3 regions of the Teichococcus aerofrigidensis genome follow, and region 1 is predicted to be linked to each of the others. Evidence: predicted binding sites of a transcription regulator. Region 1 holds the regulator's gene; each other region holds the start of a gene.

Region 1 (10,234 bases):
CCTTCGCCCGCTCGGGGCTGCCTTCCTCGTGAAGCGCCTCGTTGAAGGCGCGGCGGCCCTGCCGCCATCCTCGATGAGCCGCCTCCAGCGCGGCGTCCTCGGTGATGGGGCGGCTTTGCGGCTGGTGCCGGCCGATCAGCCCACGATCGAGCGGGAAGAAGAAGCAGATCGCCTCACCGGCCTCGAAGCGGATGACATGGTCAGGCCGGGTGAAACGCCAGTTCATGGTGAAGGTCATCGGTGCCCAGTCGGTCTCGACCAGCCCCGACAATGGCATGATGCCATCCTTCGGGCTGTTCGGAGGCCCCGACACCCAGAGGCCGATCCCAGGCTCCGTGCGCAGCAGGGCATCGATGGGAAAGGTGAGGATGCCCGAACCGAAATGGCTCATCGGCCGGATGGCGCCACCGCCCAGCGGGCGAATGACGATGTCGGTCTTGCGGCTTCCGCCATTCCACCACGCCTCGAAGGCCGTGTCGCCGATGACCTCCCAGCCATGGGCATTGGCCACGGTCATGGGCAGGCAGCGGTAGGCGAAGCCATTCGGGGTCTCGTCCATCCAGCCCCGCCGGGCGGAGGCGGGGCGCAGGCCCGGGAGGGCGGGGCCTGTCTGGTAGGCGATGAGCCTGCGGGGCATCTCGTTCACGGACATGCCCGCAGGATGGATCGCCCCGGCTTAAGATCCGGTATCCCTGTGCCGTCTCAGCCCTCGTCGCCCGCCGCCGCCAGCATGCGGGAGACGGATTCCGCGCGGCCCAGCGCGAAGAGCACCGCGTCGATGGGCGGAGACTGCGTGCTGCCGGTCAGCGCCGCGCGCAGCGGCTGCGCCACGGCGCCGAGCTTGAGGCCCTTCACCTCGGCATAGTCCCGCAGCCACTTGTCCAGGTCGGCGCGCTCCCAGGGCGCATCGGTGAGGAAGATCGCGAGATCCTTCAGCCGCGCCTTCGCCTCGTCGGTCAGCAATGCCGCGGCCTTGGCTTCCATCGTCAGCGGCTGGCTGGCGACGGCGAAGGCCGCCATGTCGGCCGCCTCGACCAGGGTGCGGGCGCGCGGGAGGATATCGGGCATCAGCAGGCGGACGCGCTCGGCGCCTTCGGTGCCGAAGCTGATCGAGGGCCGGTGCGCGAGGATCTCCAGCACCTTGCCGGCCACGGCCCCGGCGTCCATCTGCCGCAGATACTGGGCGTTCAGATGCGTCAGCTTGGCATAGTCCATCCGGCTCGGCGCGCGGCCGACATCCTTCAGGTCGAAGAGCGCGATGGCCCGTTCCCGGGGCACGAACTCCTCGTCGCCATGGCCCCATCCCAGGCGCAGCAGGTAGTTGCAGACCGCCTCCGGCAGGAAGCCCTGATCCCGGAACTCCAGCGCCCCCACGGCGCCATGCCGCTTGGACAGCTTGGCGCCATCGGCGCCATGGATCAGCGGAATATGGGCGAAGTGCGGCCGGCGCCAGCCCATGGCGTCATAGACCATGACCTGGCGGAAGGTATTGGTCAGGTGGTCGTCACCCCGGATGACATGGGTGATGTCCATGTCATGGTCGTCGACGACGACGGCGTGCAGATAGGTCGGCGTTCCATCGGAGCGCAGGATGATCATGTCATCCAGCTCGCTGTTCTGCACCCGGACCTCGCCCTGGACCAGGTCCTGGATCACCGTCTCGCCCTCGCGCGGCGCCTTGACGCGAATGACGGGCCGGACGCCGGCCGGCGCCTCGGCCGGGTCGCGGTCGCGCCAGCGGCCATCATAGCGAGGCGGGCGGCCCTCGGCGGCGGCCTTCTCCCGCATCTGCGCCAGCTCCTCCGGGGTGCAGAAGCACTGATAGGCCTTGCCGGCCGCCAGCAGCATGCGGGCCACCTCGGCATGCCGGGCTTCCCGCGCGGTCTGCATCACGGGAGGCTCGTCGGGCTGCAGGCCCAGCCAGTCCAGGCTCTCCAGGATCTGCCGGACGGCTTCCGGGGTGGAGCGCTGACGATCCGTGTCCTCGATGCGCAGGAGGTACTGGCCGCCGTGATGGCGGGCAAAGAGGAAGTTGAAGAGAGCGGTGCGGGCTCCCCCGATGTGCAGATACCCGGTCGGGGAAGGGGCGAAACGGGTGCGTACGGTCATGGCTCGGTCAATTCCTTCAGGCCGTCCTTCTAGCACCACCGCCTTCCGCTGTAGAGTGCGCGCCATGGTTGAAGAATGGCGCTAGATCTTAATCCTGAAATCCTGCCCGGCCCGGACTCCGATCGGCTCCGGCCAGGCCTGCTTGCGCGCGGGATGAACATGCTCGCCGTCATCCTGCAGCAGGAGTGGCGCGCCTTTCCCCTCTGGCTGCCGGTGGGCATGGGGGCCGGTATCGTCGGCTATTTCGCGCGGTCCACGGAGCCCGCGCGGGCCGTTCTCCTGCTGCCGCCCCTTGTGGCGCTTCTCCTGCTTGCCCTCCGGCGGCATCCGGCCTGGGCATGGCCCGCCGCCCTGGGTCTCATGATCACCACGGGCTATGCCGTCGCGGCCTGGCACGCCAGCGCGCTTCCGGCGCCCCTGATGCTTCCCGGCAAGGCGGTCATCGTCACGGGCAGTGTCGAGACCGTGCAGACCCTGCCGCAAGGACTTCGTGTCACCCTCTCCGGCGTGATGCTGGATGAAGGGCCAGGGACCCTGCCGCGCGACATCCGCCTGCGGCTGCGGAAGGACGATCCCCTCCACCCCTCCCCAGGGGACCGGCTGCGGGTGCGGGCCCTGCTGCGCGCCCCTTCCGCTCCCGCCTATCCGGGGGCCTGGGACTTCCAGCGCGACGCCTACTTCTCGGGCCTAGGCGGCTCGGGCTTCGCCATCGGGTCGGCGGAGCGGCTGCAGGAGGCGGATCGGGCACCGGTCTTCGCCACCCTGCGGGCCAGCATGGAGCAGCGGGTGGCCACCGCCTTGCCGGGGTCCGTGGGCGCCATCGCGGCGGCCCTGATCACGGGAGGACAGAGCGCCATCGCACCGGAGGCCATGGCGGCGATGCGGGACTCCGGTCTGGCCCATCTGCTGTCGGTGTCGGGCCTGCACATCGCCATCGTGATGGGGCTGGGATTCGGCGTGGCCCGCTGTGCCATCGCGTTCTGGCCCTGGCTCGCGCTGCGCCATGACGGCAGGCTGCTGGCGGCGCCGGCCGCCCTCCTGCTGGGCCTGGGCTATCTGGCCCTGACGGGGTTCCAGGTTCCGATGCAGCGCAGCTTCGCCTCGGCGGCCCTGATGACGCTGGCCGTCCTGCTGGGCCGCCGCGTCTTCTCCATGCGGGCCCTGGCGCTCGGGGCCGTGGCGGTGATGCTGATCCAGCCGGCGGCCGTGCTGGGCCCCTCCTTCCAGATGAGCTTCGCCGCGGTCATGGCCCTGGTCGCGGGCGCGGAAGCGACGGCCGGCTGGATGACCCGCTGGCGACGCAGCGCCGAATGGTGGCGACGACCCCTTCTGATTCTCATGGGCTCGGTGCTGACCTCGGTTCTGGCGACGCTGGCCACGCTGCCCTTCGGCCTGTTCCATTTCGGCCGCATCCAGCTCTATGGCGTCGTCGCCAACATGCTCGCCGTGCCGGTGACCTCCTTTCTCATCATGCCCGCCGCCCTGGCCGCGGCCGCGCTGATGCCGCTGCATCTCGAAAGCTGGCCGCTGGCGGTGATGGGATGGGGCGTGGAGGTCGTGCTGTGGGTCGCGCGCACGGTCGCCAGCTGGCCGGGCGCGGCTCTCCTGGCCCGCCCCATGCCGGCCTGGGCCCTGGCCCTGACGAGTTTCGGCATGATCTGGTTGTGCCTGTGGCGGAGCCGCTGGCGCTGCCTTGGCCTTCCGCTGATCGCCACCGGCCTGTGCGCTTCCTTTTGGACCGCGCCGCCGGACGTGCTGGTTTCCGCCGATGCCCGCCTCATCGCCTTTCGTACCGATGGAGCCGTCGTCCTCCACCGTGCCAGCGGGGCGTCGAATTTCATCCGTGACAGCTGGCTTCGAGGCTGGGGAGAGGACGAAGCCGAGCCCTATTCCGACAAAACCGCCGGTGATGACGCGCTCCTGCCATGCGCCGGCCTGATCTGCCGGTTTCAGCCGCGGGAAGGAAGCAGGGCGGCGTTGCTGCTGAAGCCGGCCCGGACCCGCCGTGGCGAGACGGCGCCGCCGGTGACAGCCGCTCCGGCTTGCGGCCAGGAGGCGGCCGTACTGATCTCCCCCGAGCCCATCCGAGGCCGCTGCGAGGGCATTCCGGTCGTCGACCGCTTCAGTGTCTGGCGCGACGGATCGCACGCCATCTGGCTGGAGCCTGGTGGAGCGCGCATCCTCTCGGACCGTGAATGGCGCGGCGACCGCCCCTGGGTTCCCCGGCCGCCGCGCCCGGCCGGGGAACGGCGCCAGGAGAACAAGCCCCTGGGCGTCAGTAGCGCCGAAGCAGACCGATCAGGCGCCCCTGGACCTTGACCCGGTCGGGTCCGAAGATACGGGTCTCGTAGCGCGGATTGGCGGCTTCGAGCGCGATCGAGTTGCCCTTGCGCCGGAGGCGCTTCAACGTCACCTCGGCGTCGTCGACCAGGGCCACCACGATGGATCCAGTATCGGCCGTCTCGTCACGGCGGATGATGACCGTGTCGCCATCCAGGATGCCGGCCCCCTCCATCGAATCGCCAGCGACCTCCAGAGCATAGTGCTCGCCGTTCCCGAGCAGGGCGGTAGGCACCTCGACACTGGTCCCCTGGTCGCGCAGGGCCTCGATCGGCTGGCCGGCGGCGATGCGGCCATAGAGCGGCAGGTGCACCGCGGCCGCGTCAGGGGCGCGCGGGACGCCGGGCAGATTGGAAGCGAAATTGCCGCGGATAACATTGGGTGAGAAGGCCGGGGGCGAGAAGGCCGGGCGCGGCGCCTCCGCCCGCGCCGCAGCGGGTTCGGCCGCCATGCGCGGTCCGGCCATCGCGCTCTCGGGAAGGCGAATGACCTCAAGGGCACGCGCGCGGTGGGCGCGCCGCCGCAGGAAGCCACGTTCCTCCAGGGCCGTGATCAGGCGGTGGATCCCCGACTTGGAGCGCAGCTTGAGGGCCTCCTTCATCTCCTCGAAGGAGGGAGAGAAACCGGTGTCCCGGAGATGCCGGTCGATGAACATCAGCAACTCGTGCTGCTTGCGCGTCAGCATAGGGCGGCTCCCGGAACCAGTGAGGCGGCAGCGAACAAAGCGCGACCGTCCACGATGTTCTACGAAAGTTCCGCATTCGCGGTCAACGGGCAAATGCCCTGAAATCCGAGGCTTGGCTGAATTTCTGAAGGAGCCGCGCAGTTGCCCGGCTCAGATCCCGAACTCGTCCAGCACCAGCACCTCGACCATCGCGCCGGCTTGCAGGGCCGGCGCATGCGGCGGGCGCCGCAGCAGGCCGCCGGAGGCGGAGAGGGTTCGCAGCATGGAACTGTCCTGCCGCGATGCCGCCCGCGCGATCAACCGGCCTTCCCCGTCGCGGGACAGATCCGCGCGCATATAGTCCTCGCGCCGGTCATTCGCGGGAAGATCGTCCGCCAGCATGGCCATCCGGAAGGGAGGGGCGGCCGCCGGCAGGCCGGACAGGACCATCGTCGCCGGCCACAGGAACAGCAGCGCGCAGACAATGGCCGAGACCGGATTTCCCGGAAGCCCCAGCAGCGGCGTGCCCGCCAGATGGCCCCAGATGAGTGGCTTGCCCGGCCGCATGGCGATCTTCCAGAAGTCGAGGCGGAAGCCATGGGGCTCCAGGGCGGGCTGGATCAGGTCATGCTCGCCGACGCTGGCGCCCCCGGTGGTGACCAGGATGTCGCAAACCCTGGCGGCATCGACAGCCGCCCGGCCGATGGCCTCGCGATCATCCCCGGCGATGGGCAGGATCAACGGTGCTCCACCGCCGGCGCGGACCAGCGCGGCGAGGGCATGGGCATTGGATGAGACAATCCCACCCGCCGGCACCGGCTCGCCCGGCAGCACGATCTCGTCTCCCGTCGCCAGGATGGCGATGCGCGGTGCCCGATGCACCGTGAGCCAGGCGTGATTCGATGCCGCCGCGAGTCCGATATCCCGCGCGGAAAGGCGACGGCCGGGCGTCAGAAGGACATCGCCGGTGCGGAAATCCAGCCCCGCCTCGCGAATCCACCGGCCCTTCCGGGGCGCTTCGCGCATCCGCACCTGGCCGTCCAGGACCTCCGCATCCTCCTGCAACAGGATGGTATCGGCGCCGGGGGGCAGCAGACCGCCGGTGAAGATGCGGATCGCCTCGCCGGGTCCGATCCTGCCCTGATAGGGATGCCCGGCCGGCGCCGCGCCGATCACCCGCAGCATGCCGCCTTCCCGCGCATCCTCGGAGCGCAGGGCGTAGCCGTCCATGGCGGAGACATCGGCTGGCGGCTGGGTCAGCCGGGCGACGACCGCCGCCGCCAGCACGCGCCCCCAGCCCTCGGCCAGCGCCACCGTTTCCGCACCGGTCGGCCGCAGGCCGGCCAGGATGCGGCCCCGCGCCTCCTCGACCGAGATCACGGCGCGGCCTCCCAGCGCCCCGACCGACCGCCTTCCTTTCGCAGCAGGCCGATGCCCTCGATGGTCATGCCCCGGTCGATCGCCTTGCACATGTCATAGACCGTGAGGGCCGCGACGCTCACCGCCGTCAGCGCCTCCATCTCCACGCCCGTCGGGCCGGTGGTCTTGACCTCCGCCTCGATCAGCAGGCTCGTCTCCCCCTCGGGCCGCAAGTCCATCCGCACCGATGACAGGGCCAGCGGGTGGCAGAGGGGGATCAGGTCGGCCGTCCGCTTGGCGGCCATGATCCCGGCCAGACGGGCCACGCCCAGCACGTCGCCCTTGCTCATCCGTCCCGCGCCGATGGCGGCCAGGGTCTCGGCGGCCATCCGGACGCAGCCGCGCGCGAGCGCGATCCGCACGGTGTCGGGCTTGGCCGAGACATCGACCATGACGGCCCGGCCCTCCGGGTCGAAATGGGTCAGGGCGGGCGGGGGCGGCATCAGGCCTGGACCATGGCGCGGGCGGCCGCGGCGACATCCGCCTGGCGCAGCAGATGCTCGCCCACCAGAATGCAGCGGGCGCCCGCCGCCGCCATGCGGCGGACATCGGCTGCGTCGCGCAGTCCGCTCTCGGCGACCGGGATGCGATCGGGCGGGATCAGCGGAACCAGCTCCTCCGCCGTCGCCAGATCGGTCTTCAGGCTCCGCAGATTCCGGTTGTTCACGCCGATCAGCTGGGTGCGGAGGCCGAGCGCCCGTTCCAGCTCATGGCGGTCGTGCACCTCGGCGAGAACCGCCATGTCCAGGCTGCGCGCGGCGTCCTCCAGCTCCCTGGCCTGCTCGTCGGACAGGGCGGCCAGGATCAGCAGGATGCAGTCCGCGCCCATCGCCCGTGCTTCGAACACCTGATAGGGGTCGATCATGAAGTCCTTGCGCAGCACCGGCAGTCCGCAGGCCCCGCGCGCCATGACCAGATCGGCCGGGCTGCCCTGGAAGTGGGGGCCATCGGTCAGTACCGACAGGCAGGCCGCCCCGGCGGACTCGTAGGCCCTGGCCAGGCCGACCGGATCGAAGGGATCGCGGATCAGGCCGCCGGAGGGCGAGGCCTTCTTGATCTCGGCGATCAGGCCGATGCGCCCCTCCGCGACCGCCGCGAACAGCGCGCCCGTGAAGTCGCGCGGCTTGCCCACGTCACGCACGCGCCCCTCCAGTTCGGAAAGCGGCGTGCTGGCCGCCCGCTCGCGGATCTCCGACGTCTTGTCGGAGAGGATGCGCAGCAGGGTGTCGGGCAGGGCCTCGGTGTTCATGGGGCTTTCCTCGAAGGCGGATGTGGCAGGCCGGGAGGCAGGCCAGGAGGCAGGATGGACAGCGTCACGGGGAAGGCCCCTCAGTCCGGCCGGGTTTCAGGCAAGGCCGTCGCCCGGCGCAGGCGTTCCAGCACCTGCAGGGCCGATCCGTCGTCGACCGCCCGGCCGGCCCGGGCCGCGGCCTCCCGCAGATCGGTCTCGACACCGGCGACGATGAGCGCCGCCGCGGCATTCAGCAACACGCAGTCCCGATAGGCGCCCGTGGCACCCCGCAGCAGCTCTTCCAGCGCCACGGCGTTCTCGGCCGGGTCGCCGCCTTTCAGGGCCTCCACCGGCGCTTCCGGGAGTCCCGCATCGGCGGGCGCGAGGGTGAACTCGCGAATGCGTCCGTCCTCCAGCTCCACCACCTGGCTGGGCCCCGAGAGGGTCAGCTCATCCAGCCCCTGGCCATGGACCAGCCAGGCCCGCTCGCTGCCGGTCCGCAGCAGGGTTTCCGCCATGGGGCGCAACCACTGCGGCGCGAAGGCGCCGGTCATCTGGCGCTTCACCCGCGCCGGGCTCGTGAGGGGGCCCAGCAGATTGAAGATCGTGCGGGTGCCGAGCTCCATTCGCGGGCCTGCGGCGTGGCGCAGGGCCGCATGATGACGGGGCGCCATCAGGAACACCATGCCGGCCTCGCGCAGGATGGCGGGCAGGGCGGCGAGCGGGGCATCGAGATTGATCCCCAGCGCCGACAAGGCATCGGAGGCACCGGAGCGCGAGGAGAGGGCGCGGTTGCCGTGCTTGGCGACCGGGACGCCACAGGCCGCGACCACCATGGCGGCGGCGGTCGAGATGTTCAGCGTGCCCGCGCCGTCACCGCCCGTTCCCACCAGATCGATGGCATTCGCGGGGGCCTCGACGGCGATCATGCGGGCCCGCATGGCGCGCACCGCACCGGTCATCTCGGCGACGGTCTCACCGCGGACCCTCATCGCCATCAGCAGGGCGGCGATCTGCGCGGGCGTGGCCTCGCCCTCCATGATGATGCCGAAGGCCTGCTCCGCCTCGCTCTCGGCGAGACGCTCACCCAGCGCCAGCCGGGCCAGGACGGGCTTGAGGGACTGCGCCATCACGCGGCCTGGTGCCGGGGCGGCAGGCGGATGCCGGCCATGTCGATGAAGTTCCGCAATAGGTCATGCCCGTGTGCGCTGGCGATGCTCTCGGGGTGGAACTGCACGCCCCAGATCGGCAGGTCACGATGAGCGAGGCCCATGATGAGCCCGTCCTCGGTCCAGGCGGTGACCTCGAGCGCGGCGGGCAGCCCGTCGCGGCGCACGATCAGGGAGTGGTAGCGCGTCGCGGGGAAGGGGTCGGGCAGGCCGGCGAAGACATCCGTGCCCCGGTGGTGCATCGGCCAGACCTTGCCGTGGACGGGAGCCGGGGCGCGTTCCACGATGCCGCCGAAGGCCTGGCCGATGGCCTGGTGCCCGAGGCAGACACCCAGGAGCGGAAGCCGAGCCGCGGCGGCGGCGTCGATCAGCGGCAGGCAGAGGCCCGCCTCGTTGGGCGTACAGGGGCCGGGCGAGAGGAGGATGGCTTCCGGCCGCAGGGCCATCGCCTCCTGCACCGTCACGGCATCGTTCCGGCGAACCTCGACCTCGGCGCCAAGATCGCCCAGGAAGTGATAGAGATTGAAGGTGAAGCTGTCGTAGTTATCGATCAGGAGGATCATGGCTTCGCGACCCGTTCTCCGGTCCGGGCACCACCTCGAAGGGGTGGTCGCCTCAGACAATCCGCGACAAATGCGCGCCCCGCGCGCGGAAAAGATGGCCGGGGCGCGCTGTTCGCCCCGGCTATGGCCATCGATTTTTCTTGAAGAACAGAGCTCTGCCGGCCATCGCTAGCGCCGATCCGCAGCAAATCGGACGGCTTCCTCGGCGGCGCGGAACAGGCCGCGTGCCTTGGCGCGGGTTTCCTCGAACTCCGCGACCGGATCGGAATCCGCCACCACCCCGCAACCCGCCTGGACATGCATGACCCCGTCCTTCACCAGGGCGGTACGGAGGGCGATGCAGGTGTCCATGCCGCCGCCGGCGCTGAAATAGCCAACCCCGCCGGCATAAAGGCCACGGCGCGAGGGCTCCAGCTCCTCGATGATCTCCATGGCGCGGACCTTGGGCGCCCCGGAAAGGGTGCCGGCGGGGAAGCCCGCCGCCAGCGCCTGCAGGGGGCCGACGCCAGGACGCGCGTTGCCGCGGACTTCGCTGGCGATATGCATGACCTGGCTGTAGCGCTCGATGGTGAAGCTCTGCGTGACGCGGACGGAGCCGATGCGCGCTACCCGGCCCACATCGTTGCGGCCGAGATCGAGCAGCATCAGATGCTCGGCCCGCTCCTTCTCGTCCGCCAGCAGTTCGGCCTCCAGGGCCCTGTCCTGCTCCGGCGTGGCGCCGCGCGGGCGTGTGCCCGCC
Region 2 (10,234 bases), on a different contig from region 1:
CTTCGGGGCCGCCGGGAACGACACGCTGTCGGGCGATGCCGGCAGCGACTTCATCGATGGCGGCGCGGGCTTCGATGTCGCCACCTTCGCCGGCAGCGCGGGCCAGAGCGTCGTCACCTATCGCGGTCCCGTCGTCACCGTGACCAACACCGCGACGCATTCCGTCGATCACCTGATCAATGTCGAGCAGCTGCGCTTCAGCGACAGCGTCATCGATCTCTCCCACCTGCCCGGCTTCGATCCCCTGGCCTACCTCGCCAGCAACCCGGACCTGATCGCCCCGCTGGGCGGCAGCGTCGAGGCGGCGGCGCTGCATTTCGCCGAGAACGGCGCGGCGGAGGGGCGCGCGGCGGCGAGCTTCGATGCGCTGCGCTACCTCGCTTCCAACCCCGACCTCGCCGTCTTCGGCGATGATGCCACGGCGGCGATGCGGCACTACGTCCAGTTCGGCGCGCAGGAAGGCCGCCCGCTCGATGGCTTCAAGGCCATGGAGTATCTCGCCTCCTATGGCGACCTGATCGGGGCGATGGGCGCCGACACCACCACGGCGACGCGGCACTACCTCCTCTTCGGACGGAACGAGGGCCGCGCCGCCGATGCCTTCGACAACGCCGCCTATCTGGCCGCCAACACCGACGTGCTGGCCGCCCTCGGCCCCGACATGGACGCCGCCGCCGCGCACTATGTCCACTTCGGCCATGCCGAGGGGCGCGCCACCAGCTTCGATACGCTGAACTACCTGGCGGTCAACACCGACGTCATCGATGTCCTCGGCACCGATCCGCGTGTTGCCACGCTGCATTACATGCAGAGCGGGTTTGGCGAGGGGCGGAGCACTGGCGGCTTCGATGTGGTGGACTACATGGCCGCCAACACCGACCTGATCGACGTCCTCGGCCCCGACCTCCAGGCCGGCCTGCGCCACTGGGTGCAGAACGGCCATGCCGAGGGACGGCTGACCGAGGGCTTCAACGCCGCCAACTACCTGGCCAAGTACACCGACCTCCAGGACGCCTTCGGCACCGACCTGGAGGCCGCGACGCTCCACTTCGTCACCATGGGGCATGCCGAGCACCGCGACGACATCATCGTCTGACCGGCGGGGGCATCCCCGCGGCGCGGCCGGGGCCGGAACAAGGCCCTGGCCGAAACCGCCGCGCCGTGCCATCCGGCCGGCATGGAGTACTGGCAGGACTTCGTCGCGGCGCCTCCCGCCACGGCGGCGCACGACACCGACTATCCGGCGCCCCTGCCGGATGGCCGCTTCCTGATCCTGCCGCTGCGGGATTACGGCGAGGTGGCGGTCGCCGGCTTCATCGCCAACCAGGCCGCCTTCTCCGTGCTGCATCCGGTCTGCGGCTGGATGGCGGAGGCGGCCGCCCCGCTCCGGGCCGAGGTCGTGGTGGGGCTGCCCACCCTCGGCCATGTCCTCGGCGGCCCCGTGGCGGAACGGCTCGGCCACCCGAACTGGGTGGCGCCCGGCTATTCCCGCAAGCGGTGGTACGACCCCGAGCTGTCCGTCCCGACATCCTCCTCCACCGCGCCCGAGGCGCGCCGGATGTGGCTGGACCCGCGCCTGCTGCCGCGCCTGACGGGCCGGCGCGTCCTGCTGGTGGACGATGTCATCAGCACCGGCAGCTCGGCCCTGGCCGGCCTGGCGCTGCTGCGCCGGGCGGGGGTCGAGCCCGTGGGCCTCTGCGTCGCCATGGCGCAGGGCGACCGCTGGCGGGCGGACTGGCCGGCGGGGCTTCCGGTCGCCGCCGCCTTCGCGACGCCCCTGTTCCGGCGCCGGCCGGAGGGCTGGGTACCGGATGCGGCGACGCGGCCGGCGGGTCTGTTGTCGCCCTCGCTGGCCGCCGGGCCGAACGCAGGCTAGATCCACGCCATGTCTCGCATCTGGCTGTTCCTTGGCGCCCTCTCCGGCCTCGTCGCCGTCGGCCTGTCCGCCTGGGCCGCGCATGGCCTGGCGCCCCGGCTCGACGCCGCGCGGGCCGGCATGGTGCAGAGCGCCCTGACCATGCAGGGCTGGCATGCCCTGGCCCTGCTGGCCACGGGGCTGCTGGCCGAGCGGCGCGAGGGGCGCCTGCCGCATTGGGCCGGCGGCTGCTTCCTGCTCGGCATGCTGGGCTTCTGCGGCGCCATCTGGTGGCTGGTACTGCGTGGCGCCTCGCTGGGCATCGCGCCGCTCGGCGGCACCCTCCTGATGCTGGGCTGGCTGCTGCTCGCCCTGTCGGCGCTGCGGGCCCCGCGGGGATGAGCGGCATCCGGGCTGCCTATCTCGCCGCCGAGGGCTTCGAGCCGGAACTGGAGGAGGAGCTGCGGCGGGCGGATGTCGCCATCGCCGCCTGGCACGGCCGCCTGGCGCTGACCGCGGCGGCGCCGGTGGCCTCCGCCTGGGCGCTGGATGTCTGGACCGATCCGCGCGAGATCCCCGCCCCCTCGATCAAGGCGGCGGCCGGGGCGTTGCGCGCCATCCAGCGCAACTGGTCGCTGGAGCCGGTGCTGCACCACCGCCGCGCCACGCTGATCCAGCAGGCGCTGCCGCCGGTCAAGGCGCGGCCGCTGCGCTTCCCCGAGCCGGCGCCGGCCGGGCATCTCGGCGCCTGGACCCTGCTCGCGCCCGACCGGCTGCTGGCCAGCCCGACCAAGACCAGCCCCTTCGTGAACGGCGCCGTGCGCTTCGAGGAGGATCGCGAGGGTCCGCCCTCCCGTGCCTATCTCAAGCTCTGGGAGGCGCTGACGCGGATCGGCCGCTGGCCCGGCCCGGGCGAGACCAGCCTCGACCTCGGCGCCGCGCCGGGCGGCTGGAGCTGGGCGCTGGCGCAACTCGGCGGGGCGGTGACGGCGGTGGACAAGGCGGCGATGGACCCGGCCGTGGCGGCGCTGCCCAATGTCACCATCCGCACCGAGAGCGCCTTCGGCCTGGAGCCGGAGAAGCACCCGCCGGTGGACTGGCTGTTCAGTGACATCATCTGCTACCCGGCGCGGCTGCTGGCGCTGGTGCGGCGCTGGATGGAGGCGGGGCGGGCGCGGAACTTCGTCTGCACCCTCAAGTTCCAGGGCGAGACCGACCACGACACGGCGGCGGAATTCGCCGCCATCCCCGGCGCGCAGCTTTTCCATGGCGCGCACAACAAGCACGAGCTGATGTTCTGCCGTCTGGCCGGCTAAGCGGGTTCAGCCGGGCGCGGGTTCAGCCGGGCGGCACGCCGCTCCGCCGGTAGGCGTCGAGGCAGTCGTTGCGCACCCGCGCGCCGATCACCGCCGCCCGCATGCTGAGCGCGCCGAGCCAGGGCTGGGCGGCCTCGGCGGCCTTTCCCTGCCGGATGCAGGCCAGTTCAGCCGCCCGGTCGCGGGCCGCCTGTCCGGGGCTGAGGGACGCGGCGGGGGCGGGCCGGCCACCCGGATAGAAGCGGGGCTCGTCGTCATAGGGGCCGGGCGGCGCCGGAGCGCCGCAGGCCGCCAGCAGGATCAGGAGCGCCATCCTTCGCATGCCGCCATCCTCCTCCGCCGCGATGCGGGCGGGAGGCCGGCCCATGCTATGCTGCGGGCCGGCCGCCCCGGCCCCGGCGACGGCCCCGGAGGGAGAACGCTTCTTGGACACGCCCGTTCCCGGCGGCCTGATCGTCGCCGTCATCCTGCTCGGCCTCGCCATTCTCACAGCCTTCAAGGGCATCCGCACCGTCAGCCAGGGCGAGGCCTGGACGGTGGAGCGCTTCGGCGCCTTCATCCGCGTGCTGCAACCCGGCCTGAACTTCATCATCCCCTTCATCGACGGCATCGGCCACCGGATGAATGTGCAGGAGACGGTGCTCGATATCCCCGAGCAGGCGGTGATCACGCGGGACAACGCCAATGTCTCGGTCGATGGCGTGGTCTACTACCGCGTCATGGACCCCGAGAAGGCGGCCTATCAGGTGCAGAACCTGACCCAGGCGCTGACCGCCCTCTCCATGACCAATATCCGCGCCATCATCGGCGAGATGGATCTCGATGCCGCGCTCTCCTCGCGCGACAAGATCAACACCTATCTGCTCTCCGTGCTGGACGGCGCCACCGACCCCTGGGGCGCCAAGGTGACGCGCGTCGAGATCCGCAAGATCGAGCCGCCGGCCAATCTGGTGGCGGCGATGAACACCCAGATGACGGCCGAGCGCGAGCGCCGCGCCATGGTGGCCCGGGCCCAGGGCGAGCGCGCGGCGGCGATCGCCCGCGCCGAGGGCGACAAGGCGGCGCAGGTGCTGGAGGCGGAGGGCCGGCTGGAGGCGGCGCGGCGCGATGCCGAGGCGCGCGAGCGGCTGGCCCAGGCCGAGGCGGAGGCCACGCGCGTGGTCGCCGCGGCGGCGCGGGGCGGCGGCGAAGCGGCGTTGAACTACTTCATTGCCGAGCGCTACATCCGCGCCTTCGGGGAGCTTGCCGCCAGCCGCTCGGCCAAGCTGGTGGTGGTGCCGATGGAGGCCGCGGCGATCGCGGGCGGCATCACCGGCGCGATGGAGATGTTCCGCAACGGCGCCGCCGCCGCCTTCCCCGCAGGGCTCCGTGCCCCAGGCCGGAGGGCGGGGCTGATGCCCTCCTGGCAGGTCTGGACCGGCCTCGGCCTGCTGGCGATGGCGGCCGAGTTGCTGCTGCCCGGCGCCTTCCTGATCTGGATCGGGGCGGCGGCGGTGGGCACCGGCCTGCTGGTGCTGCTGGCGGCGCCCGGCCCCGTCGGGTCCCTGCTGGCCTATGTCCTGCTGCTCGCCCTCGGCATCGGCCTCTCGCTGCGCTTCCTGCGCCCCCGCCGGGCGCGGCCGGACCGGGCGCTGAACACGCCGGCGGCCGGCCTGGTCGGGCGCCAGGGCGTGATGCTCACGCCGGAGCGCGTTCGCGTCGGGGATTCCGATTGGCCGGCGCAGGGCACCGGCCTCGCGGCCGGGCAGCCCGTGGCCGTGGTGGGCGTGGAGGGGATGACGCTGCTGGTGCGGCGCCACCCCGGCTGAGGCGTGTCAGGCCTCTTCCCCGTCAGGCCTCTTCCTCGAAGGTCACCGCCACATCGCCATTGGCGGAGAGCCGGACCTGGTTGCCCTCGACCTCCGCCACCAGGCCGAGGGAGATGAAGTGGTGGTGGCCCTTGTGCGAGCCCTCGCCACTGTCCTGCTTGGTGAGCTTGATGCGCTCGCCCTCGACACGGTCCACCGTGCCGACATGGACGCCATCGGCGCCGATGACCTCCATGTGTTCCCTGATCGCGCTGGCATCCGTCATGGCGGGATCTCCCTTGTGCCTGATCCGGTCAGGAGAACGCGGCGCCGCCGCCGGGGATGCAGCCGATCCGCCTCAGCTCTCGGCGTAGAGGTTGAGCCGCTCCGTCACCTGCTTCCAGTCCTCCAGATAGGCCGCCATGTAGGCCCGGAACTCCTGCGGCCCGAGATAGTCCGGCACCACGTCGATCTCGATCAGCCGGCGCTGCAGATCGGGGTCCTGCGCTGCCTTGCGGAAGGAGGCGGCGAGCTTGTCCAGGATCGGCTGGGGCACGGCCGCCGGCGCCAGCAGGCCGTTGAAGGAGGCGGAGCCGAATTCCTTCGGGTAGCCCAGCTCCAGCATGGTGGGCACCTGGGGCAGGGAGGGGATGCGCCGCTCGCCGCTGCAGGCCAGGGCCTTCATGCGTCCCGCCTTGAGGTGACCGCCGACCACGCTCGGGCTGTGGAAGCCGAAGGCGATCTGCCCGTTCAGGATGTCCATCGCCATGGGCGCCTCGCCCCGGTAGGAGACATGCTCCATGCCGAGGCCGGCGGTCTGGTTGAACATCAGCCCGAAGGCGTGGCCGATCGAACCCTGGGCGTAGGAGCCGTAGCCCATCCGCTTGCCCTTCGCCCAGGCGACGAATTCCTCCAGCGTGTTGGCCGGGGTTTCCGACCGCGTCACCAGCGCCAGCGAGGTGGTGCCCAGCCGCCCGATCGGCATGAAATCCTTGATCGGGTCATAGCTCCAGCGGCGCAGCACCACGGGGGCCTGGACATGGGTGGTGATCGTGTACAGCAGGTTGTAGCCATCCGCCGGGGCGCGGGCCGCCGCCTCGGTGCCGATCATGCCGGAGGCGCCGCCGCGGTTCTCCACCACGAAGGGCTGCCCCAGATCCGCCGCCATCGCCGTGGTGGCAATGCGGCCCCAGATGTCGGTGCCGCCGCCGGCGGCATAGGGGACGATGACGCGCACGGGCCGCGAGGGATACTCCGCCGCCGATTCGGCTCTGGCCGTGGTCCAGCCGCTGGAGGCGGCGGCGGCGCCCGCCAGGCCGAAGAGAGTGGTCCTGCGCTTCATCGTCTGCTCCCCTTGCTGTTCCGCCGCCGCATTCCGGCGGCGCCCTTTCCGAGGCCGCCATCCAACACCGGATTGCCCCGGGATGGCAGGGGCCATGGCGGCCCGGGGGTTCCGTTCATGAAGTGTTCTTGACGGCGACGGCGAATCGGCCACAGAGTCCGGCCGAACGGAAAGGGAACTGACGATGCCGGAGGGCAGCATCCGCGCCACCGCCTCTCCCTTGCTGGAAGGCGCGCGCAAGGGCCGCGGGGCGACGCGGAACCCGGCGGTGCGCTTCGAGCGCCTGGCCACCGAGGCGTTCGACGACGGCTGGCAGACGCTGGAGGAGAGCTTCGCCGACCTGCCCCCGCTGGCCACCACCCTGACGCGGGACGCGGCCCGCAGCGCCATCGCCTGGAACAATTCGCCCGACATCGGCTTCGACCGCGCGGTGAACCCCTATCGCGGCTGCGAGCACGGCTGCATCTACTGCTACGCCCGGCCGAGCCATGCCTATCTCGGCCTCTCGCCCGGCCTGGATTTCGAGACGCGGCTGCTGTTCAAGCCGGAGGTGGCGGCGCTGCTGGAGAAGGAGCTGCGCCGGCCCGGCTATGTGCCGCGCCCGCTGGCGCTGGGCTCCAACACCGATCCCTACCAGCCGGTGGAGCGCCAGCTGAAGCTGACCCGCGGCGTGCTGGAGGTGCTGGAGCGCTTCGGCCATCCCGTCACCATCGTCACCAAGTCGGCCGGCGTGCTGCGCGACCTCGACATCCTGGAGCGGCTGGCGGCGCGCAACCTGGTGCGCGTCTGCCTCTCCGTCACCACGCTCGATCCTGCCCTGGCGCGCATCCTGGAGCCGCGCGCGGCGGCGCCGGGGCGGCGGCTGGAGGCGATCCGGCAACTGACCGCCGCCGGCGTGCCCACCGCCGTCCTCGCCGCGCCGATGATCCCGGCGGTGAACGACATGGAGCTGGAGCGCATCCTCGAGCGGTCGGCCGCCTCCGGTGCCACGCGCGCCGCCTATACGCTGCTGCGCCTGCCGCTGGAGATCGCCGGGCTGTTCGAGGACTGGCTGCGCGAGCACATGCCGGACCGGGCCGAGCGGGTGCTGGCCCTGGTGCGGCAGACGCGGGGCGGCCGGGTCTATGACAGCGACTTCGCCCAGCGCATGTCGGGGTCCGGACCCTATGCCGAGATGCTGGCCAACCGGTTTCGCGTCGCGTCGCGCCGCCTGGGCCTCACGGCCCGGGGCGAGGCGCGCGGCGCGCTGGATTGCGGCCAGTTCAGCCCGCCGCCGGGTCCCGGCGGCACGCCGGCCGAGGCGCGGCAGCTGGCCCTGTTCTGAGCCTCAGCGCAGATGCTCCTGCAGCCGCGGCATCAGCTCGACCAGGTTGCAGGGCCGGTGCCGGGCATCGAGCTGGAAGCGCAGGATGTCGTCCCAGCCGTCCTTCACCGCGCCGGAGGAGCCGGGCAGGGCGAAGAGATAGGTGCCGCCGGCGACGCCGCCGATGGCGCGGGACTGCATCGTCGAGGTGCCGATCTTCTGGTAGCTCAACATGCGGAACAGCTCGCCGAAGCCCTCGATCCGCTTCTCCAGCACCCGCTCGAAGGCCTCCGGCGTCACGTCGCGGCCGGTGATGCCGGTGCCGCCGGTGGTGATGCCGACATCGACCTCCGGATCGGCGATCCAGCCGCGCAGTACGGCCTCGATCGCCGGCGTGTCGTCGCGGACGATCCGCCGCGAATGCAGGCGATGTCCCGCCGCCTCGATGCGCCCGGCCAGCAGGGCGCCGGAGCGGTCCTCCGCCATGTCGCGCGTGTCCGAGACGGTGAGGACCGCGATGGAGACGGGCAGGAAGCGTAGCGATTCGTCGATCGGCATGGCGGTGCCCTTTCGGCTGCGGGTCAGTCGCCGGCCAGCATCACCCGGTTGCGGCCGGCACGCTTGGCCGCGTAGAGCGCGGCATCGGCCGCCGATATCATCGCCTCGGGCTGCGCGCCACCATCGGCGCCGGCGATGCCCGCGCTGAAGCTCGCGGTGAAGCAGCCCCCGGCGGCCTCGAAGGGTGCCTCGGCGAAGCGGGCGCGGATGCCGTCGATCGCCGCCAGGGCCGCTTCCGGGCGCGTGTTCGGCAGCAGCACGGCGAACTCCTCGCCCCCGTAGCGGCCGATCACGTCCGTGCGCCGCAGCCGCTTCTGCAGGGCGCGCGAGAGGGCGCGGATCACCCGGTCTCCCACCAGGTGGCCGAAGCGGTCGTTGACGCTCTTGAAGTGGTCGAGGTCGAGGATGGCGAGGCTGAGGGGGCTGCCGTGCCGCTCGGCGCGCGCCAGTTCCAGCGCCACGCGCTCCTTGAAGCGGGCATGGTTGAGCAGGCCGGTCAGGCTGTCGGTCTCCATCACCGCGCGCAGCGCCCGCGCGCGCTCGGCCCGCATCCGCACCTGCGAGACCAGGCGGTCGAGGTCCACCGGCTTGGGGATGAAGTCGTCGCCGCCGAGGCGCCGGGCCAGCATCTGCCGCTGCTGGTCCTGCTCGGCGGAGAGGAAGAGGATCGGCAGGGAGAGGTGCCGCCGGGTCTGGCGGATCACGCGCGCCAGCTCGATGCCGTCGGTCTCCGGCATCTGCATGTCCATCAGGATCAGGTCCGGGCCGGTGGCGGCGATCGCCTCGATCACCTGCGAGGGGTCGGCCACAGTGGCGACCTGCATGCCGGCGCGGCGCAGGGCGAGGGCATAGGTCTCGGCCAGCAGGCGGTCATCGTCGACGATCAGGATCGAGAAGCCCGGATCGGAGCGGTGGCCGGCGAAGTGGTCGAGCCAGTCGGCCAGCTCGTTGACCTCGAGCGGCTTGGCCACCACGGCATCGACGCCCGCGCGGGCGGCGGCGAGGCGGGCCGGGAAGCCGATGTCGCCGGTCAGCAGCACCACCGGGCAATGCCCGGCCAGGGTCTGGCAGACCTCCAGCGGGGCCTCGAGCTCGTCATCCACCACGGCGGCGCAATGGCGCCGGCCGGGGGGGCGCTGCAGCGCCGAGGGCTCCCCCCCGACCCGCTCGATGCTGTAGCCCAGGCTGGTGATGACGGCGGAGAGCAGCGCCTGGTTGCGCGGCGTGGCGAAGAGGAAGATCGGCTCCGCCGTCTCGACGGGATGATGCGCGCCGCCCTCCGCCGCCTCCGTCATCTCGCCCTGCGGCCCCGCCTCCCAGGCGGCGCGGAGGGCGGCGATGAGCTGTTCCGCCTGGAGCAGATGGCCGGGCCGCGGGGCGGGGTCGTCGCGCAGGCCGAGCAGGATCAGCTCCAGCGGCGCGGCGGCGGCGGAGATGGCGGGGAAGCCGAAGGTTCCCCCCGAGCCGGACAGGCGATGCGCCGCGCCGGCCAGTTCGCCGAGGGCCTCCAGCAGGGTCTCCCCCGGGGCCTCCCCCAGGGCCTCCCCCGGGGCCCCCATGGACGCCTGCCCCGCCAGGAGGGGGGGGCGGACATCTTGCTCCCAGGCCCGGGCCAGTTCCTGCACCCGCTCGCCCAGGCGCTGCACGGCATCGGCGCGCAGCCGGCGCAGCGCGTCGCGCAACTCGGCCTCGCCCGCCGGCATCTCGGAGGCCGGCATCCCGCCGGCGCGCTCAGCCATGCCGCCCCTCCCAGATCCGCCGCACCTGATCCGACAGCGTCATGGGATCGAAGGGCTTGGAGATGACGTCGAGCCCGCCGAGGTCGCGGTAGCGTCGCACCTCCTGCGGCTGCACCTTGGCGGTCATAAAGATCGCCGGCGCATCTGCCAGGCCCGGCAGCTCCCGCAGGCGCTGCAGGGTGGTCGGGCCGTCCATGCCCGGCATCATCACGTCGAGCAGCAGCAGCTGCGGCGCGAAGGCCGCGGCGCGGTCCAGAGCCTCCTGACCGGAGGCACAGGGCTCGATGGTGAAGCGGCCGAGCGCCTTCAGCGCCAGGCCGGTCACCTTCCGCAC
Region 3 (10,234 bases), on a different contig from region 1:
TGCCAGAATACCAAACGCAACCGCACCAATATCCTTGAGTTCATCCGGCTCGCCATGAAGCCGGCGCGTTACAGCCGCGAGCCGCACCGCTATGAGCCTATGCGGGCTCGCCTAAACCTAGCGTTGGCATTCGCAGGACTTGTGGTCGATGAGTCCGGCGAGCTGAAATCGGCGGATGTCGCCCAGACCCTACCTGAGGCTCAGCGGCGCGCGCGCGACTTGCGAGCAGACCTTGAAGGTCGCGGTGTGCACCCGGACGTCCTGAAATTCTGCCGCGCCGAGCTTCTCGCCGACAATTACTTTCATGCGGTGCAAGAAGCGGTCAAAAGCGTCGCTGATAAGATGCGATCGCGGACAGGGCTCTCCGATGACGGCGCTACGCTCGTCGATCGGACACTTGCCGGGAGTCCGCCGATGCTTGCGATCAACCCGCTATCCACCGCAAGCGAGCGGAGTGAGCAAAGCGGGTTCGCAAATCTGGTCCGTGGCACCTTCGGCATGTTCCGCAACCCCACTGCACATGAGGCGCGCATCCATTGGGCTATGTCCAAAGAAGATGCCGAAGACCTGCTCACAATCGTGTCGCTCATCCACCGCCGGCTCGATGCCGCCCATATGCCGGCGCGCACATGACCACGAAGGGCGCCGACGGCGGACAAGACGATGACCCCGAGCTGGAATCCGATCGGATCGGCCGCATCGGCGAGCGCCATTTTGAGCTGCTCTGCGAACGCGCCGGGCTCTTCTGCAACAAGAGTACCGTCGACATTATGGGCTGGGACTTCATCGTGGAGTTCCCAATGGGATCAGGCGGACAATCGTCGCTACCGCTCGATCGGCGCCAGACCAATGCCGCCCGGGTCCAACTGAAGTCGACGCTCGGCCGCACCGGAAACCGCATCCGACTCAGCCTGTCCGCCATTGATCGCCTCGCCAAGGATCCTCGGCCGGCGCTGGTCATCGTCTTCCGAATGCGGGCCGATGGTGAAATCCAGTCGGCTTACCTCGTCCATCTCATCGGCAACGAACTCGCCCGGGTGCTCAAGCGATTGCGATTGGCGGAGGCTCGAAAAGCGCACGACATCAATCATGTCGACATCAGCTATGACTATGAGAAAGTCGGACAGCGTTTCGAGCCGACCGCCGCCGGCCTCTCGTCGGCCTTGTCGGCCGCCTGCGGACAAGATCCAGGCGCCTATACCGCGAAGAAGCAGCGTCAGCTCGATGAACTCGGCTATGAGAACGGCCAGTTCGAAGCCGAGGCGCTACTCCAGATCGAGGGGCCGGAGCATTTCGCCAACCTGCTGCTCGGTCTTGCGCCCCTAAAACCGCACCGCTTGCGTGTCTACGATAGCCGCTTCGGCATCCGCCTTCCGTATCAAGGCACGCTATTTGACGACATCGAGGAACTTCGACTGACGCCGCCGTCGCTCGGATCATGCGAGATCGCGATCCGAGGCCCCGGGTTCGCGCAGGCGGCGCGGTTCGATGGCGAGATGTTCATCGGTCCGCCGATCCTCGAACCGCATGGACCCGAACTGCTCGTCCGCAGCCGGGACTTCATCATTCGGCTCACCCCTCCCGCGCTCAGGTTCGAAAGCGTCGGCTCCATCGACGATTTGGAATACACGCTCGAAGAGTGGGCGGAACTACTGCGCGGCCTGACGCTCATGGCATCCGAGCGATCGACGCTAACCATTTCTGGGAACAGCCGGATCCCCCCGATTACCTTCCCAGTCAATGAACCGCTCACAGGCCCATATCTCGACGAGGTGCCACTCATCTCGACCTTCGTGGATGGTTGGCTGCGCTTGCTAACCAACGCCGGCCTGCGCTCGACCGAGCGCTTCAAATTCGATGCGTTCTGGGCGGCCAATGACGCACGTATGGTTGTGGACATCCTGCTCAATCCTCGCCCGGACGCGCGATTCGAGTTCCAAAGCCTCGACGTCGAGGAGAGTGGGCCCCCACCCGCAGGCCTCTACTTCAACAGCATGTCATTCGCCGGTACGAGCATCAGCTTCAGCGCCAAGGTCTTCTTCGAGGAGACCGACGACGTCGAATGGCGGTATCGCTCAACGCGGTTTGAAGCTTTCGATGTTCGCCCGGTCGTCGACGACCTCGAGGAATATGGGCTCGATCAGGCTGCCGCCGCCGACCTAAAGCTCATCATCGACCCGCGCAACATCACCATGACGCCGCGTGCCGACGCTAACGGCGCCTTGCCCAAACAAGGCTGAACGGCCGCTATCAACAGCTTGAGGCGCGTGCGCCGCTGGTCCTTTGACGGCGCAGAATCGACCTTGACTCTCGCAGCTGAAATCTAGAACAAATAGGGAACATGATGACGAACCCCTATCCGGAGGTAAACTGGGAGCGTGCGGCCCGAGCCCGCCATAGAGTCTTTGCGCGCGCAGATCGAGAAGATCGAAGGCAGAAGCCGGCGTGCCAAATCGGTTCTCCCGTTTGGGATTGCCGACGTCGACTCACGACTCCCGGGTGGCGGGTTGGCGCTCGGCGCGCTGCATGAGATCGCCGGCGGTGGGAATGGCGCGGTCGATGGCGCCGCAGCAGCCTTGTTCAGCGCGGGCGTCGCGGCTCGAACCAAGGGCAAGATCCTCTGGTGTATCACCCGTCCGGACCTGTTCGCGCCGGCGATCGCTCAGGCAGGTCTTGCGTCCGATCGCGTAATCTATCTCGAAGCCGGTGATGACAAGACCGTGCTGGCCTGCATGGAGGAAGGGCTGCGCCATGGTGGCCTCGGGGCGGTTCTCGGTGAGGTGGCGCGGCTTTCCATGACAGCCTCGCGCCGCCTGCAGTTGGCGGCCGAGGGAAGCGGATCGATCGGGATCGCGCTGCGGCGTTGGCGACGACAGACCGAGGCCACTGATTTCGGCCAACCCACCGCCGCGATGACACGCTGGCGCGTGTCTATGGTGCCATCGACACCCCTACCTGTTCCGGGCGTAGGGCGTGCCCGCTGGCTGGTCGAACTGATCCGCGCACGCGCGGGCGAGAGTGCAGATTTCGAGTTGGAGGCGTGCGATGACACGGGTCGTCTCGCTCTTCCTGCCGAGTTGGTCCACCGACCGGCTCCGGCGGAAGGCTGGCGACGCGGCGCCTCCGGCTGAGGCGCCGCTCGTCCTGATTGGCCGGGAAGGAAACAGGCGGGTGGTGCTGGCGGCGAATGCCGCTGCAGTGGCCGCCAGCCTTCGCCCCGGCATGCCTGTGACCAAGGCTCAGGTTCTGGTGCCAGACCTCATCGTGCAAGATGCCGAGCCGGCAGCCGATGTGGAGGCACTTGACCGGCTAGCCACCTGGCTCCTGCGCTACGCGCCTGTCGTGGCCCCTGATTCTCCAGACGGGATCATCATCGACTCGACCGGAGCCGATCACCTTCACGGCGGCGAAACCGCCATGCTGGAGGGCCTGATCGGAAGGCTGGCCATGTCCGGCATCGCCGCTCGCGGCGCGATCGCCGACAGTTGGGGCGCGGCCCACGCCTTGGCCCGGTTTGCAGCCCGCCCGACGATGATCGCTCCTGAACGTCATGATGCATCGCTGTTGGAACCGCTTCCGCTGGCCGCGCTGCGTATCGACGCTTCGATCGTCGCGGCGCTGCGGACGCTCGGCTTCGAAACCATCGGCGATATCCTCGCGCAGCCGCGCGCGCCGCTCACCCTGCGCTTCGGTCCATCGATCGGCCGTCGTATCGATCAAGCGCTTGGCGACCTGTCAGAGCCGATCGATCCGGTTCGACCCGCCGACCTGATCGAAGTGCGCCGGTCGTTCGCGGAACCGATCGGCGCGGCGGAGACCATCGCCCGCTACATCGCCAAGCTCGTCGATCAGCTATGCGACCGCCTCGAGGCAGCTGGTCTCGGCGCACGACGCCTCGACCTCATCTGCCACCGTGTCGACAGTCGCTCACAGGCGGTCCGGGTTGGAATGGCGACGCCGGTCCGGGATGCAAAGCGCCTGACGCGCCTCCTATGCGACAAAATCGAGACGATCGAGCCCGGCTTCGGGATCGAGGTGATGACGCTTGCGGCCAGCGTCGCTGAGCCGATCGAGCGTCGGCAGACCGTCAGTTCGTTGATCGAGGAGAGTGTGCCGGACGTCTCGGACCTGATCGATACGCTTATGAACCGGGTGGGTGAGCAGGCGCTCTATCGGCTGGCGCCGGTTGCGAGCGACGTTCCGGAACGCTCCGTTGGCCGCATTCCGGCGATGGCCGCCGATACGGGCGCAGCATGGCCCGGCCATTGGCCGCGCCCCTCGCGTCTGCTGGCCCATCCGGAGCAGGTCGAGACTGTAGCGCTCTTGCCTGATCATCCGCCCGTTTCATTCACCTGGCGCGGCGTGCGTCGCCGACTGCGCCGGGGTGATGGACCGGAGCGCGTGTTCGGAGAGTGGTGGAAACGCGACGCCGAATTGGTCGCCGTCCGAGACTATTTTCGGGTCGAGGACGACGCCGGCGAACGCTACTGGCTTTATCGTGCCGGTGACGGCGAAGACACGGCGACGGGGTCGCACCGCTGGTTCATCCACGGGGTCTTCGGATGAGCTCACCTCGCTACGTCGAACTGCAGGTCACCTCACACTTCAGCTTCCTGCGCGGCGCGTCCTCCTGCGAGGAACTGTTTGCGCAAGCGGCCTTGGCTGGGATCGAGGCCGTCGCCATCGTCGATCGGAATTCGCTCGCCGGCGTCGTCCGTGCTCATGAAGCGGCCAAGACGACCGGCGTTCGCCTGATTGTCGGTTGCCGGCTCGACCTCGCCGATGGCACATCCGTGCTGGTCTATCCAACGGATCGATCCGCTTATTCGCGCCTTTGCCGGCTTCTATCCCTCGGTAAGAAACGAGGCGGCAAGGCCAAGTGCATTCTCGAATGGCCTGATGTTGTCGCCTACGGCGACGGCCTGATCGTCGCGCTCGTACCCGACCTGGCGGATGACGAGTGCGAGTTCCGGCTGCGGCGATTGCGGGACGCTTTCGGCGACAGAGCCTATCTCGCGCTCACCTTGCGCCGCCGGCCAAACGATCAGCTCCGACTGCATGAGCTTTCGAACATGGCCACACAGATGCGCGTGCCCACCGTGGTGACGAACGACGTCCTCTTCCACGAGCCGGCCCGGCGGATCCTGCAGGACGTAGTCACATGCATCCGGCACAACGTCACGATCGATACGCTTGGCGATCGGCGAGAGCGACATGCCGATCGCTACATCAAGCCGCCGGACGAAATGCATCGTCTGTTCAGCCGCTATCCCGAGGCCCTTGCCCGGACGCTGCAGATCGCGGACCGCTGCCGCTTCAGCCTCGACGAGCTTGCCTACCAGTATCCGGAAGAGCGCGACGATCCCGCACTCACGCCCCAGCAGACGTTGGCGAAGCTCACCTGGGAGGGCGCGACTGAACGCTATCCCGAGGGCGTACCCGAGAGCGTGACCGCCGCCCTCCAGCATGAGTTGCGGTTGATCGAGAAGCTGGACTACGCGCCTTATTTCCTGACCGTGAACTCCATCGTTCGCTTCGCGCGGTCAAAGGACATTCTGTGTCAGGGTCGTGGGTCGGCCGCCAACTCCGCCGTCTGTTACGTTCTTGGCATCACTTCGATCGATCCTGGCCGCAACGACCTGCTGTTCGAGCGTTTCATCTCCGAGGAACGGCGCGAGCCGCCCGACATCGACGTCGATTTCGAACATGAGCGGCGCGAAATCGTCATGCAATGGGTGTTCGAGACCTATGGCCGGGAGCATGCCGCGCTGTGCTCGACCGTCATCCGGTATCGCACCAAGGGTGCGTTGCGGGACGTCGGCAAGGCGCTCGGACTGCCCGAAGACCTGATCGGCACGCTGTCGTCGCAGGTGTGGGCGTGGTCAGAGGAAGGCGTCGAGAAGCGCCACGTCGAGGAGTTGAATCTCAACCTCGCAGACCGGCGCCTTCGGATGACGCTCGATCTTGCCCGGCAACTGATGGGCGCTCCGCGCCACCTCAGCCAGCACCCTGGCGGCTTCGTGCTCACCCATGACCGCCTCGACGATCTCGTGCCGATCGAGCCCGCGTCGATGGTCGATCGTCAGGTCATCGAATGGGACAAGGACGATATCGACGCTCTCAAGTTCATGAAGGTCGACGTCCTGGCGCTCGGCATGTTGACCTGCATTAAGAAGGGGCTCGATCTGCTCGCCGAGCACAAGGGCGTAAACCTCGATCTGGCGACCATCCCTGCGGAGGATCCACGCACCTATGCGATGATCCGGAGGGCCGATACGCTCGGCACCTTCCAGATCGAAAGCCGCGCGCAGATGTCCATGCTGCCGCGCCTGAAACCGCGGACCTATTATGACCTCGTCGTTCAGGTCGCCATCGTTCGGCCTGGGCCGATCCAAGGCGACATGGTTCACCCTTATCTTCGGCGCCGCGAGGGGCTGGAGCCCGTCCACTATCCAAAGGCGGAGCTCGAGAAGGTTCTGGGCAAGACGCTCGGCGTTCCCCTGTTCCAGGAGCAGGCGATGCGCGTCGCGATCGAATGCGCCGGGTTCACGCCCGGGGAAGCCGACATGCTGCGCAAGTCGATGGCGACCTTCAAGTTCACCGGGGGTGTATCGCATTTCCGGGACAAGCTGATCGCCGGCATGGTGGCCAATGGCTACGACGCTGCCTTCGCCGAGCAGACCTTCAAGCAACTCGAAGGCTTCGGCTCTTACGGCTTTCCGGAAAGCCACGCAGCCTCTTTTGCGCTTATCGCCTACGCGTCGGCCTGGCTGAAGTGCTGGCACCCCGACGTTTTCTGCGCAGCGCTCCTGAACAGCCAGCCCATGGGGTTCTACGCGCCGGCCCAGATCGTGCGTGATGCGCGAGATCATGGCATCGAGGTGCGACCGGTGTGCGCCAATGCGTCCCGTTGGGACTGCACGCTCGAGCCGATCGATGATGACGGCCGATTTGCTGTTCGGCTCGGTCTGCGCATGGTCAAGGGTCTGGCGAACGCCCATGGCGCGGCGATCGTCGCTGCCCGGGCGGGACATCCCTTCATGTCGGTGGACGATCTCTGGCGCCGAGCTGGCGTGCCCGTGGGCGCGTTGACGCACATCGCTGAGGCAGACGGTTTCCGGCCGCCCTTTGGTCTTGCTCGTCGGGAAGCGCTCTGGGCGATCAAAGCCCTTCGGGATGCGCCATTGCCGCTCTTTGCTGCGGCCTCGGCCCGCGAAACGGAAATCGTGCCCGAGATTGCCGAACCGGCCATCGTCCTCCGACCCATGACGGCCGGTGGCGATGTCGTCGAAGACTACCGCCACGTCAGCCTCTCTCTACGGGATCACCCCGTATCCTTCCTAAGGCACGACCTGCGGCGACGCCGAATGGTCACCTGCCTCGAAGCTATGGAGGCGCGTGACGGCCGGTGGCTCGAAGCGGCCGGCATCGTGCTGGTCCGACAGCGGCCAGGGTCTGCCAAGGGCGTCATGTTCATAACGCTAGAAGACGAAAGCGGCATTGCGAACCTCGTGATCTGGCCAAAGGTCTTCGAGCAGAACCGTCGCACGATCCTGTCCGCGGGTATGATCGCGGTGCGCGGTCGCGTGCAGCGCGAGGGTGAAGTGGTCCATCTCGTCGCCCAGCGGCTCACGGACCTCTCCGCCGATCTGGCGAGCGTCGGCGATCGAGAGACCGCCTTCCCGTTACCGCATGGTCGCGGCGACGAGTTTCACCATGGCTCGCCGACGCCCGATCCACGTGGCTTGCCGCCCCGGACCGTTCGGCCGCGCGACATTTTCATCCCAGACCTCCATCTGGACACGATCAAGGTGAGGACGAGAGACTTTCGTTGAGCGCAGACTTGGCACTGAGTCGTCAATCTCTGGCCTTCGCGGCCACCGTCCGAGCTCGCCACTCCCATACGGCTTCGTCGTTCCGATGCACCCAGTCAGCCAACTTCTCCACCTCGTCGATGGCCGCCATCAGCTTTTCCCGACTGACTTCGATCGTGAGGCGTCGCCATCCCCCCAGGTCCTCCTCGTCGACAGGCTCTGCGGGATTCGTGAAGAACGGGTTCGGATGCTTCTCGACCGTTCGTTCATTGTGCGTGGTTTGGAACGAGACGAAATCCTGGCCATGGGCGAAGTCGTTACGGGCCAGGATCACCTGTTCGATGACGTCGAACCTGACGGGGCACATGCTGAACGTCTCGCCCATCACATGCTCGATGATCTGGCGATAGGCCTCGACCTTCCCAAGTTTGAACAAGGCTACACGTTCTTTCGGGTCAACAAAGGCGATGCCGATCTCGCGCTCAAGCTCGGCGAAGTAGAGGCTCAACGTATCGGCGAGCAGCGATACCGCGAGCATCCCGACCAGTTCGCGAGTTTGGTCCGCCTGCATCCATTCGGCGAGGAACGGTGGCTCCGGGTCGTCGGTTTCCGGATTGAAGTAAGGTGGCTCCCATGGCCGGACCTCTTCCTCGATATCCCGCTTCAACTGCTCGAAGGGCACGCGGCCTTTGTCATAGAACAGCCGGATGATGTCGGTGCGTTGCCGCATCCAGTAGGACAGATCCATCAGTCCTCCTGGACGATGTCGAGAAAGGCGCGAGCCCAAACCGATTGCAAATCGGCTTGGGCGCAATGCACGCGCTCAAAGCCCTTGCGCTTCGCATCCAGCAACGTGAGGACGCGTTGCTCCATCTTGTAGGCGGCTTCGCGGTTCTTCATCCGCTGTCGGAATTTCACAGTCCATTGCTCCAGTCCGCCGAGTTCAATGGGAATGTGCTGATTTACGGCGGCGCAGCGTTCGTCGATGTCGTCGGCCCACCCGATCTTCCAAACGTTGCGGCTGCCAAACTGCAATGCATAAGCCCAGGCCTCGCCGTCCGTGCCTGAGCGATCGACGTTATAGCTGGCATCGGTGGGGCGCGGACCGGTGGTGTTCCTAAGCGCGTCATTCAGGCGCCGCATCCGTGCGAGGGCCGGCAGCGGGGGCAAATCGATCTCAACGGCGTTCAGTGCGAGGGCAGCGGCGACATCGGCTGGATCGTCGATCTCCTCCACGCCTGCGGTTGCAACCATCGTCAGTTGTCGAGACAACAGCTGGGTCAAGACTGGCGCGGGTTCGAACTGCCAGACGCGAGTGGTCGCGACGGCATGCGGAAACTTGAAGTTGCCGGCAGCGTCGAAGTCCCTCGGATCAAGCGCCTCGCGCTCGACGAGATCGAGCGTGCGCAAGGGCTCGAATCCTATCTCAGCCATCCCCAGGATGCGGCCCTGATGCTCCGGTGCGGTCCGCTCCGTCTGTGTTCCCACGAACACCAGCCGGTCGCCGCGCTTTGCTAGGGTCAGCAGCCGCCCGAGATTGCCTTTGACGCCGAAGGTCGCAAGAGGCAGCCGCGCGAAGCCAAAACCCCATACTCTCGTGGCGAAGAGCTTCATCCGCTATTCCGCCACTGCCGCCGAGCGAATTTTACGCAGGGTCCCGGTGGTCGGCACCCTTACAGCAAACCAGTCAGTCGTCATGGCGTCTGCTTGTTCCTGCTGCCACGTCCGCCCGCGGCGCGTGACGACATGATCTCCGGGTGCGTTGAGCCGATCATTGATGACGATGCAGTTCAGTGCCGGCAGGTCATTGGCCACACAAATGTCGCCGACCACTCCAAGTTGCCGATTGAGCGTGATACCGGCCCGGCGATCCATCCCCATGGCCTCGGCAAGATCGCCGTAGGTGATGACGGTCGGGCGACGCGGATTGCGCGTGGACGACATGACCGTAGACACCAGGATCAGCCAGACCTGCTGAGCCCTGACATGAACGGGATCTCCGGTCTTGAAGTAGCGAAGGGGTGGGGCAAGATCATCGGGCATCGCGCTCTCCTGCATTGATCGTGCAAAATTGCACGCCGGAGGCGGTATTGCAAGAGACGTGTCGTTTCGATCGACCAAGGCGGCGAGAGCTCGCCGCAACCCTCTTTTCAGGAGTTACGCTTCTGCGGGAATACGTGTTTCTGGCGCGCCTCTTACGCCACCGAAGTACGGCGCTTCGAAACGCGCTCATTCGGACGAGACAATGTTTGATTGGCATAGAGAGGAGACGTTCCGGCGCCGGACGCTGCATGCCGGTAGAGCAAAGTGCTCGTCGCATCGTGATCGGCGGGGTATGCGAATGCGTAGCCCTGACCAAGCGCACAGCCCATCGCCCAAAGCTGACTCGCCTGAACCTCGGTCTCAATGCCAACCGCGAC

Evidence for each region. Region 1 encodes LexA, which represses DNA repair genes until DNA is damaged. Its sites were predicted from a motif close to TGTTCTANNTANGTTC; they were not measured.
Region 2: the regulator LexA is predicted to act here: its motif matches at 6,413-6,428, upstream of ACVMLK_RS13540 (PA0069 family radical SAM protein).
Region 3: the regulator LexA is predicted to act here: its motif matches at 2,327-2,342, upstream of ACVMLK_RS01715 (ImuA family protein).

What each region holds. Positions count from the first base shown of each region.
Region 1 covers NZ_JBSXMU010000006.1:23,637-33,870, reverse strand. The annotation lists gene ACVMLK_RS03005 (DUF6065 family protein) at 1-652, opposite strand, end outside; gene gltX (glutamate--tRNA ligase) at 703-2,109, opposite strand; gene ACVMLK_RS02995 (ComEC/Rec2 family competence protein) at 2,263-4,428, shown strand; gene lexA (transcriptional repressor LexA) at 4,385-5,134, opposite strand; gene ACVMLK_RS02985 (molybdopterin molybdotransferase MoeA) at 5,285-6,493, opposite strand; gene moaC (cyclic pyranopterin monophosphate synthase MoaC) at 6,490-6,975, opposite strand; gene trpC (indole-3-glycerol phosphate synthase TrpC) at 6,975-7,781, opposite strand; gene trpD (anthranilate phosphoribosyltransferase) at 7,862-8,893, opposite strand; gene ACVMLK_RS02965 (anthranilate synthase component II) at 8,893-9,495, opposite strand; gene trpE (anthranilate synthase component I) at 9,664-10,234, opposite strand, start outside.
Region 2 covers NZ_JBSXMU010000062.1:8,746-18,979, forward strand. The annotation lists gene ACVMLK_RS13500 (hypothetical protein) at 1-1,096, shown strand, start outside; gene ACVMLK_RS13505 (phosphoribosyltransferase) at 1,178-1,876, shown strand; gene ACVMLK_RS13510 (DUF423 domain-containing protein) at 1,886-2,257, shown strand; gene ACVMLK_RS13515 (SAM-dependent methyltransferase) at 2,254-3,171, shown strand; gene ACVMLK_RS13520 (hypothetical protein) at 3,194-3,538, opposite strand; gene ACVMLK_RS13525 (SPFH domain-containing protein) at 3,597-4,979, shown strand; gene ACVMLK_RS13530 (DUF2171 domain-containing protein) at 5,002-5,244, opposite strand; gene ACVMLK_RS13535 (Bug family tripartite tricarboxylate transporter substrate binding protein) at 5,317-6,300, opposite strand; gene ACVMLK_RS13540 (PA0069 family radical SAM protein) at 6,485-7,624, shown strand; gene moaB (molybdenum cofactor biosynthesis protein B) at 7,628-8,161, opposite strand; gene ACVMLK_RS13550 (diguanylate cyclase) at 8,185-9,900, opposite strand; gene ACVMLK_RS13555 (response regulator) at 9,893-10,234, opposite strand, start outside.
Region 3 covers NZ_JBSXMU010000003.1:17,149-27,382, reverse strand. The annotation lists gene ACVMLK_RS01725 (TIGR02391 family protein) at 1-633, shown strand, start outside; gene ACVMLK_RS01720 (hypothetical protein) at 630-2,240, shown strand; gene ACVMLK_RS01715 (ImuA family protein) at 2,406-3,131, shown strand; gene ACVMLK_RS01710 (Y-family DNA polymerase) at 3,046-4,566, shown strand; gene ACVMLK_RS01705 (error-prone DNA polymerase) at 4,563-7,835, shown strand; gene ACVMLK_RS01700 (hypothetical protein) at 7,858-8,562, opposite strand; gene ACVMLK_RS01695 (GIY-YIG nuclease family protein) at 8,562-9,428, opposite strand; gene ACVMLK_RS01690 (hypothetical protein) at 9,432-9,857, opposite strand; gene ACVMLK_RS01685 (putative bifunctional diguanylate cyclase/phosphodiesterase) at 10,010-10,234, opposite strand, start outside.